DNA from 2 places in the Anabaena sp. PCC 7938 genome. Region 2 is predicted to be linked to the other one. Evidence: predicted binding sites of a transcription regulator. Region 2 holds the regulator's gene; the other holds the start of a gene.
What was found. The regulator HrcA, encoded in region 2, represses chaperone genes, less so after heat shock. The targets are predictions, from matches to a motif close to TTAGCACTCNNGANTCNNGAGTGCTAA.

Region 1 (4,439 bases), 2.2 Mb from region 2:
TTGCCCTAATTTTACTGCGGCTATGGTGGTTCCATCTCCAATATCACCACTCATAGAGCGCCCGTCTGTTTGCCAAATTACAACTTGGGGACGGGGGGACATAAGATCATAAATTGCTTGGAGGTAATCAATTAATCCTTCACCATCGTTACAACTGATGGCTATTACCTTTAAATTAACCGCCCAGGGTTTGGCCATTGCTGCCCACAAACGCTGGAATTCTGCCAAACGCCCTATTTGTGTATGAATTTCTATGGCATCTATTCCCGTTGATATGATCAATGGTGCGATCGCTCCCGGCGTTGACACATATGATGCTGTATCAATTATCTCATAAGGACAGGCTGGAATGCAACGACCACAGCCATAACATTTTTGAGCCACAATTCCTGAATAGTTATTTTTAAAATCGTTAAACACAATCGCTTGTGCAGGACAAATTTTTTCACAAGGTCTAGAGCAATCTATCGGACAATTACTAGAATTAAACTCTGCTTTTCTAAAATGGGGGTCTTCTCCATCATTGAGGCTGACCATTAACAATGGTAAATTCCCTTCAAAGCCAAAGCCGCGCTTCTGGGCATCCCTCACCAGATCCTTCGCTGCTTGTAAACCTGCTTGGGCAGCGGCAACTACCGCCGGGTCAGCTGCCACATCTATGCAGTCAGCGCCCGCCAAAGTGTAGGCTAATGTTAAACTTCTGACCGCAGGTAAATGTTGGAAACTGGCTCCACAAATCAACTTGAACCAGTGACCCTGTTGTAGGGATTGTAAAGGGGCTAACATATCAATCACACTTCTATTATGCTTTTATCTGCATGGAAATTACGACCGTAATCAAGAAAAAATCATAATTTCCTAAAGACACAAAAAAACAGTTTGCCCTTTTGCGAAGACAAACTGTATAAAAAATCAAAATTTATTAAACAGAATACAGGAGTCAGGAGTCAGGAGTCAGGAGGAACTCCATAAAACTGGCGGATGCCTCCTGTTTTTTTACTCGGTACTCAATACGGGCTAAACGCCTCGCTATCGCTAACGGTACTCGGTACTTAGAACATACCCATGCCGCCCATACCGCCCATGCCACCCATGCCACCCATGCCGCCCATGCCGCCCATGCCACCCATGCCACCCATGCCACCCATATCAGGGGCAGCAGCAGCAGCAGGCTCAGGCTTCTCAACAATGATGGCTTCGGTTGTTAAGACCATTCCCGCAATAGAAGCGGCGTTTTGTAAAGCGGAACGGACAACTTTGGCAGGATCGATGATACCTGCGGCAATTAGATCTTCAAATATTCCAGTAGCAGCGTTGTAGCCGATGTTAATATCTGTTTCCTTGACTTTAGAAACAATCACAGTACCTTCAACACCAGCATTATCTGCTATTTGCCGTAGAGGAGCTTCTAAGGCTCTTTGGACAATTTCTGCCCCAATTCTTTCTTCAGGATCAAGGGTGTTCTTGATTGCATCTACTTTCAAGGAAAGATAAATCAAGGTTGTACCACCACCGGGGACAATGCCTTCTTCCACTGCGGCTTTGGTGGCGTTGAGTGCGTCTTCAATCCGTAGTTTGCGGTCTTTGAGTTCGGTTTCTGTAGCTGCACCGACTTTAATGACTGCCACACCACCAGCTAGTTTGGCAATGCGTTCTTGTAGTTTTTCGCTATCGTAGTCGGAATCAGTTTCTTCCAACTGTTTACGAATTTGAGCAATCCGCTGTTGCACCTCTGGCTTGATGTCACTAGCAGATACAATTGTGGTGTTTTCTTTGTCAATGGTGATTTGGCGGGCAGTTCCCAGCATTTCCAAAGTAGCGGTATCCAAACTTAAACCGATTTCTTCAGAAATCATCTGTCCATCGGTGAGGATAGCGATATCTTGTAATAAAGCTTTGCGGCGTTCACCAAATCCAGGAGCTTTGATAGCGGCAACTGCCAATACACCCCGCGCTTTGTTGATAACCAAAGTTGCTAAAGCGTCTCCATCCACATCTTCGGCAATGATCAGCAAAGGTTGACCTAACCGGGCAACTTTTTCTAAGACAGGTACTAAATCCTGGATGCTGCTGATTTTTTTGTCGGTAATCAGGATGCGAGCATTTTCAAATTCCACCGTCATCCGTTCGTTGTTGGTGATGAAGTATGGAGAAATGTAACCCCGGTCAATTTGCATCCCTTCTACTACTTCTAACTCGGTAGTGAGAGATTTGGATTCTTCTACGGTGATTACGCCATCTTTAGTGACTTTTTCCATAGCTTCAGCAATCATATTGCCGACTTCTTCGTCGTTACCAGCCGAAACGGTAGCTACTTGAGCGATCGCACTTCCTTCTACTGGTTTGGCAATGTTAGCAATTTCTTGCACGAGTGCCTCAACGGTTTTATCAATTCCCCGTTTCAAGCTAATAGGGTTAGTACCTGCGGCGACGTTCTTGAGTCCTTCTCGAACTAAAGCTTGTGCTAGAACCGTAGCAGTAGTAGTTCCATCCCCAGCCACATCCTTGGTTTTGGATGCTACTTCTTGGATTAGTCTAGCTCCAGTGTTTTCCAAAGGATCTTCTAATTCAATTTCCTTGGCAACAGTGATACCATCGTTGACAATTTGAGGTATACCAAATTTTTTTTCTAAAAGGACGTTGCGACCTTTTGGCCCCAAGGTGATTTTCACCGCATCAGCCAGAGCGTTAATACCCTTTTCCAAGGCCCGCCGTGATTCTTCATTAAATGCAATAATTTTCGCCATGTTTAATTTCTCTAGCGCTTCCATTAGACAATTTAGCACTCACAGGCAAAGAGTGCTAAGTCCCTTAGCCACTCAAATTAAGAAATTCTAATAAAAAATTGATTAATATTACAATTGATGCTGATTTTCAATACTAGCAGTAATGGTTAAAGTGGGAGATGAACCTAGACAACTCCCTTAAGTCTCTTGGCATTGCTAACCCTAGCGGCACCGGCTGGTTGGCGGTAGTATTTACTTTTATTCTGGCTTGGTTTGTGACTTGGCGTTTAATTCCGGCAATACGTCAATTTGCCTTGCGGGTAGGTTGGGCAGACCAACCCAATGCCCGACGACTGAATCAAGAACCTTTACCTAATGCCGGAGGTTTGGCTATCTATGCTGGTGTTATTGCCGCTTTGGTGCTGGCTAGTCTCTTACGACCCATTGAACTCCAAGGGGTGTTAGCTCAGGTACTAACAATCCTTTTAGGAGGATCTATCTTAGTCCTGGTTGGTTTTATTGATGATCAATTTGGCTTACCTCCTTCTGTGCGTTTGTGGGCGCAGATGATTACGGCACTCTTGCTGGTGGCTAATGGCATTAGTATTCAAGTTACTTTTGGTACACCCATAGACTCGCTATTGTCGATGGCGTTGACAGTGTTGTGGGTAGTAGGTATTACCAATGCCATCAATTTGATGGACGGTATGGATGGTTTGGCGGGAGGAATCAGTTTTATTACTGCCATGAGTTTGTTAGGGGTTTCGGCTCAGTTTAATAATCGAGCCGCAGCAACCTTAGTTTTAGCCGCTTTGGCAGGTGCTGCACTGGGATTTTTGAGGCACAATTTCTATCCCTCACGGATCATTATGGGTGATGCGGGGGCATATTTTTTTGGCTACGTATTAGCAGCAACTAGCATTTTAGGAAAACTTCAACAAAACACCGTTTATGCTCTTGTACCCACGGTTTTATTTCTGATGTTGCCAGTATTAGATACCACTCAGGTTTTTGTACGGCGACTTCTAGCAGGAAAAAACCCCCTGAGTACTCCCGGTAAAGACCATTTACATCACCGTTTGTTGGCTTGGGGGTTATCCCAACGCCACGCAGCTTTGACTCTGTGGTCAATCACTTTGTTTTTTAATTTGCTGGCTATGAAAATACAAGGCATGAATTTGGCAGTTATGCTTACATCTGCCGCCAGTATTATTTTGCTTTTGGGTTTTACTATCTGGCAAAGAATGCGTAGTAATTCGTAATTGATAATTCGTAATTCGTAATTGAATTAATAATACTAAGTTGTGCAAGTACGCACATTCCGCGCCTTTATACCACGGTCTTAATTAATGTATTTCTTCATTTACATGGCGGTAAATTACGAATTACAAATTACGAATTACGAATTACGAATTACATGACCATTCCCCCGTCTACATTAAAGACTTGACCAGTGATGTAAGCTGCTGCGGGATCAGCTGCAAGAAAGCGCACCATACCTGCAATTTCTTCAGGTTGACCGTAGCGACCGAGGGGGATGAATTGGAGAATATTGTCAGCTTTGATATCGCTGGTCATGTCGGTGGTGATAAAGCCAGGAGCGACGGCGTTGACGGTGATCCCACGGGAAGCTAGTTCTTTGGCAACTGTTTTGGTAAAACCAATCACACCTGCTTTGGCGGCGCTGTAGTTGGCTTGTCCTGGGTTGCCCAT
Region 2 (4,439 bases):
AGGCTAATTTCATTACTTAGCCAAGGTTTGATATCATCTCGGAAGTCTATGTTACTCTTTGCCAGTAAACTGTTTTTGAGCTTAGAAATCTCCCCTTTTTGCTCTATTGCTTGCAAACGGTCGGGATTTATTAATAATGACACCATCACAGGTGACATTTTTGACACAAATATAGCAGCCCCAGGTTCAGATTTAGGGACACCGAGATTGAATGGACTTTTACCAAAAAACCAATAAAAGCCAGCAATACCAATTAGTAGCAAGACGATGACACCAGCTACCAGGAAACCAAAAAATGAGCGTTGACTGTTCACTTAAACCTATTTTCCAGCTTTTCTGCCAACATAAATAGTATAGGATCGTTTAGAAAAACTGCATGACAGGTACATCGTTTGATCAACCCTTTTCCCCAATTAGCGTAGAAGAACTAGCACAACGTCTTGCCGCCGGTGATTCTGGTTTGCAACTAATGGATGTGCGCGAACCTCAAGAAGTCGAAATAGCAAGCCTTGAAGGGTTTGTAAACCTGCCCCTGAGTGAATTTGCTGAATGGGGCGAGCAAGTCCCCACCCGCTTTGATCCCCATGCAGAAACCCTTGTCTTGTGTCATCACGGTATACGTTCTGCCCAGATGTGTCAATGGTTAGTTGCTCAAGGATTTACAAATGTTAAAAATATTACGGGTGGTATTTCTGCTTATTCGATATTAGTTGATTCTTCAGTTCCTCAGTATTAACATTGGTAGACAGGGGGCAGGAGGCAGAAGTTTAATATTTTTAACTTGATTTGTCCTCCTCATTTCCATTCCCTGTCTATCAAATAAATAAATCAGTATCGAAAAATACAGCTTTGCTGAGAGGCTTATGAAAGAATGTAGAAAAAGATGAAAATCCTATCTTAATTAACACAGCTTTTGGTGCTATGGTCGAGCTGTATTAGGTAATACGCTATGATGATGGGTTAAAGGTAACTTTTGCGTGAATACCCATCACACGAGTATATAATTTGCTATCTTAATTAAATAATTATTAACCTTTTTTTGCTTTGTGGTTCCAGCCACAATATTTTTTTCAAACTTTGATTAAAATTTGCCTTCAGTAAAATATCACCTATGCAAGTCCAGCTGACAAATCGACAACAGCATATACTTTGGGCAACTGTACGCCACTACATTGCTACGGCAGAGCCGGTTGGCTCTAAAGCTCTAATTGAGGAGTTTGACCTTGGTGTTAGTTCTGCAACTATTCGCAATGTCATGGGTGTTTTAGAAAAATCTGGGTTACTTTACCAACCACACACTTCAGCAGGGAGGATACCTTCTGATTCTGGTTATCGCACTTATGTTGATCAACTAATTACACCTTCTTTTCGAGATGGTACACGAACAGAAGCTTTAACTAAAGAGGTAGAAGCAGCATTACAACAACTTCGACCTTGGGAAGATTGGAGTTTGGAAGCTTTATTGCAAGGTGCTGCACAAATTTTAGCAACTTTGAGTGGCTGCATTACTTTGATTACCATGCCACAACCGACTACTGCACAGTTACGACATTTGCAATTAGTGCAGATTGAACCTGGCACAGTCATGCTGATTGTAGTGACAGATGGTTATGAAACGCATTCTAAGGTGATGGATTTATTCACAGCGTCGTCAGAAACTAAACCTGATCCTGAGGTAATTGATCATGAGTTGCAAATTGTATCCAATTTTCTAAATAGCCACTTACGCGGACGTAGTTTGTTGGAGTTAGCCAAACTTGACTGGAGTGAGTTAGATCAAGAGTTCCAACGCTATGGTGAATTCTTGAAAAATTCAATTGCAGAGTTGACGCGTCGCACTTTAGCACCAACTGCAACACAAATTATGGTGCGTGGGGTAGGGGAAGTTTTGCGTCAGCCAGAATTTTCTCAATTACAGCAAGTGCAAACTATTATCCATCTTTTGGAAGAAGAACAAGAACAGTTGTGGCGTTTAATCTGTGAGGAACCAGAAACTAAGGAAATTGGTAAGTCAAGGGTGACAATTCGTATTGGTGCAGAAAACCCACTAGAACCAATTCGTGGTTGCACTTTAATTTCTTCTACCTATCGTCGGGGTTCTGTACCAGTGGGGAGTGTGGGAGTTTTGGGGCCAACTCGTTTAGACTATGAAAGTGCGATCGCAGTTGTAGCCGCAGCAGCAGATTACCTGTCAGAAGCTTTTAGTTAAATTGCCTAAATCGTCTTGAGAAAAATTTCTTTTGCTTTGTTATGGCTAGGATGTGTTTCCTATGCCTTTTTCGTTGTCTCTATGTGAGATAAAAAAATATTTAACTTTCTACCGAAAAAATTAATCACAGGTAAGATGACAGTGAGTCAGCCAACCAATACACTGACACCAATCGTGCAAATACCTTTCTGGAGTTTAAAATGACCATTACCAGCACTCCACAAATAAAGCCATTATCAGATACAGAATTACAGAAAATCAACGCCTATTGGCGTGCAGCCAATTATCTTTCTGTTGGGCAAATATACCTCCTCGACAATCCCCTACTGAGAGAACCACTCAAACAAGAACACGTCAAACCCCGGCTGTTAGGACACTGGGGAACCACACCAGGACTCAACTTTATTTATGCCCACCTCAACAGAGTCATTAAAAAGTACGATTTAAGTACAATTTACATAGCAGGCCCCGGTCATGGTGGACCCGGACTTGTTGCTAACACTTACTTAGAAGGAACTTACAGCGAATATTACCCCAACATCTCCCAAGATGCTGGAGGGATGCAAAAACTATTCAAGCAATTCTCATTTCCTGGTGGTATTCCTAGCCACGTTGCGCCAGAAACTCCGGGTTCTATTCATGAAGGGGGAGAACTGGGTTATGCGTTAGTTCACGCCTTTGGTGCTGCTTTTGATAACCCTGATTTAATCGTCGCTGCGGTTGTTGGTGATGGTGAAGCAGAAACAGGCGCTTTAGCTACTAGCTGGCATTCTAACAAATTCCTCAACCCCGTTACTGATGGTGCAGTTTTACCAATTCTGCATTTGAATGGATATAAAATTGCGAATCCCACAGTATTGGCACGGATACCTCATGATGAACTAGAAAGCCTATTTATCGGCTATGGTTATAAACCTTACTTTGTGGAAGGTGCTGATCCTGCGGAAGTTCATCAAAAAATGGCAGCAGTATTAGATATTATTATTCCCGAAATTCAAGGTATCCAAAGAGAAGCACGGGTACATGGATTTAAGGAACGACCGCAATGGCCAATGATTATTTTGCGAACTCCTAAAGGTTGGACTGGTCCGAAGGAAGTTGACGGCAAAAAAACAGAAGATTATTGGCGATCGCACCAAGTGCCTTTTGGTGATATAGCTGGTAAACCGGAACATCTGCAACTTCTAGAAGATTGGATGAAGAGTTACAAACCAGAAGAACTCTTTGATGTTAACGGTACACTACTTCCTGAACTCGCAGAACTAGCACCCCAAGGTCAACGCCGCATGGGAGATAACCCCCACGCCAACGGCGGTATTGTGCTGCGTGACTTGATTATGCCCGAATTTGAAGATTATGCTGTATCTGTTCCTTCTCCTGGTAAGGCGATCGCAGAAGCTACTAAAGTTAGTGGTAAATTCCTGCGGGATATCATGAAACTCAACCAGGAAAGCCGCAACTTCCGCGTCTTTGGCCCTGATGAAACCGCATCAAATCGTCTTGATCCAATATTAGAAGTCACAAACCGTACTTGGGTAGCCGAAATTCTCCCAGAAGATGACCACCTATCAGCCAACGGTCGAATCATGGAAATGCTTAGTGAAACCAACTGTCAAGGCTGGTTAGAAGGTTATCTTCTCACAGGTCGTCATGGTTTCTTCTCCTGTTATGAAGCATTTATTCACATCATTGATTCCATGTTCAACCAACACGCCAAATGGTTGAAAACAACTCTGGACATTCCCTGGAGAAGACCGATAGCATCTCTTAACTATCTGCTAACTTCTCATGTTTGGCGACAAGACCACAATGGTTTTTCACACCAAGACCCAGGTTTTATTGACCACGTAATTAATAAAAAAGCCGAAATTGTTCGCGTCTATTTACCACCTGATGCAAATACTTTGCTATCAGTTACCGACCATTGTTTAAGAAGTCGTCATTATGTCAATGTCATCGTTGCCGGAAAGCAGCCAGCATTACAATATTTAGACATGGATTCGGCAATTAAACATTGCACCAAAGGCTTAGGTATTTGGGAATGGGCTAGTAGTGATTTAGATGGGGAAACAGATGTAGTTATGGCCTGTGCTGGAGATATTCCTACCTTGGAAACTCTAGCAGCAGTAGACATCCTGCGTCAAAATTTCCCAGATTTAAAAGTACGGGTAGTGAATGTAGTTAATTTGATGAAACTACAGCCACAAAGTGAACATCCCCACGGTTTAAG

Region 1: the regulator HrcA is predicted to act here: its motif matches at 2,780-2,806, upstream of groL (chaperonin GroEL).

What each region holds. Positions count from the first base shown of each region.
Region 1 is NZ_CP186034.1:3,889,180-3,893,618, forward strand. It holds gene ldpA (circadian clock protein LdpA) at 1-795, opposite strand, end outside; gene groL (chaperonin GroEL) at 1,053-2,747, opposite strand; gene ACOWPH_RS17815 (MraY family glycosyltransferase) at 2,906-3,988, shown strand; gene fabG (3-oxoacyl-[acyl-carrier-protein] reductase) at 4,140-4,439, opposite strand, start outside.
Region 2 is NZ_CP186034.1:6,096,731-6,101,169, reverse strand. It holds gene ACOWPH_RS27195 (DUF3352 domain-containing protein) at 1-314, opposite strand, end outside; gene ACOWPH_RS27190 (rhodanese-like domain-containing protein) at 377-736, shown strand; gene hrcA (heat-inducible transcriptional repressor HrcA) at 1,112-2,209, shown strand; gene ACOWPH_RS27180 (phosphoketolase family protein) at 2,410-4,439, shown strand, end outside.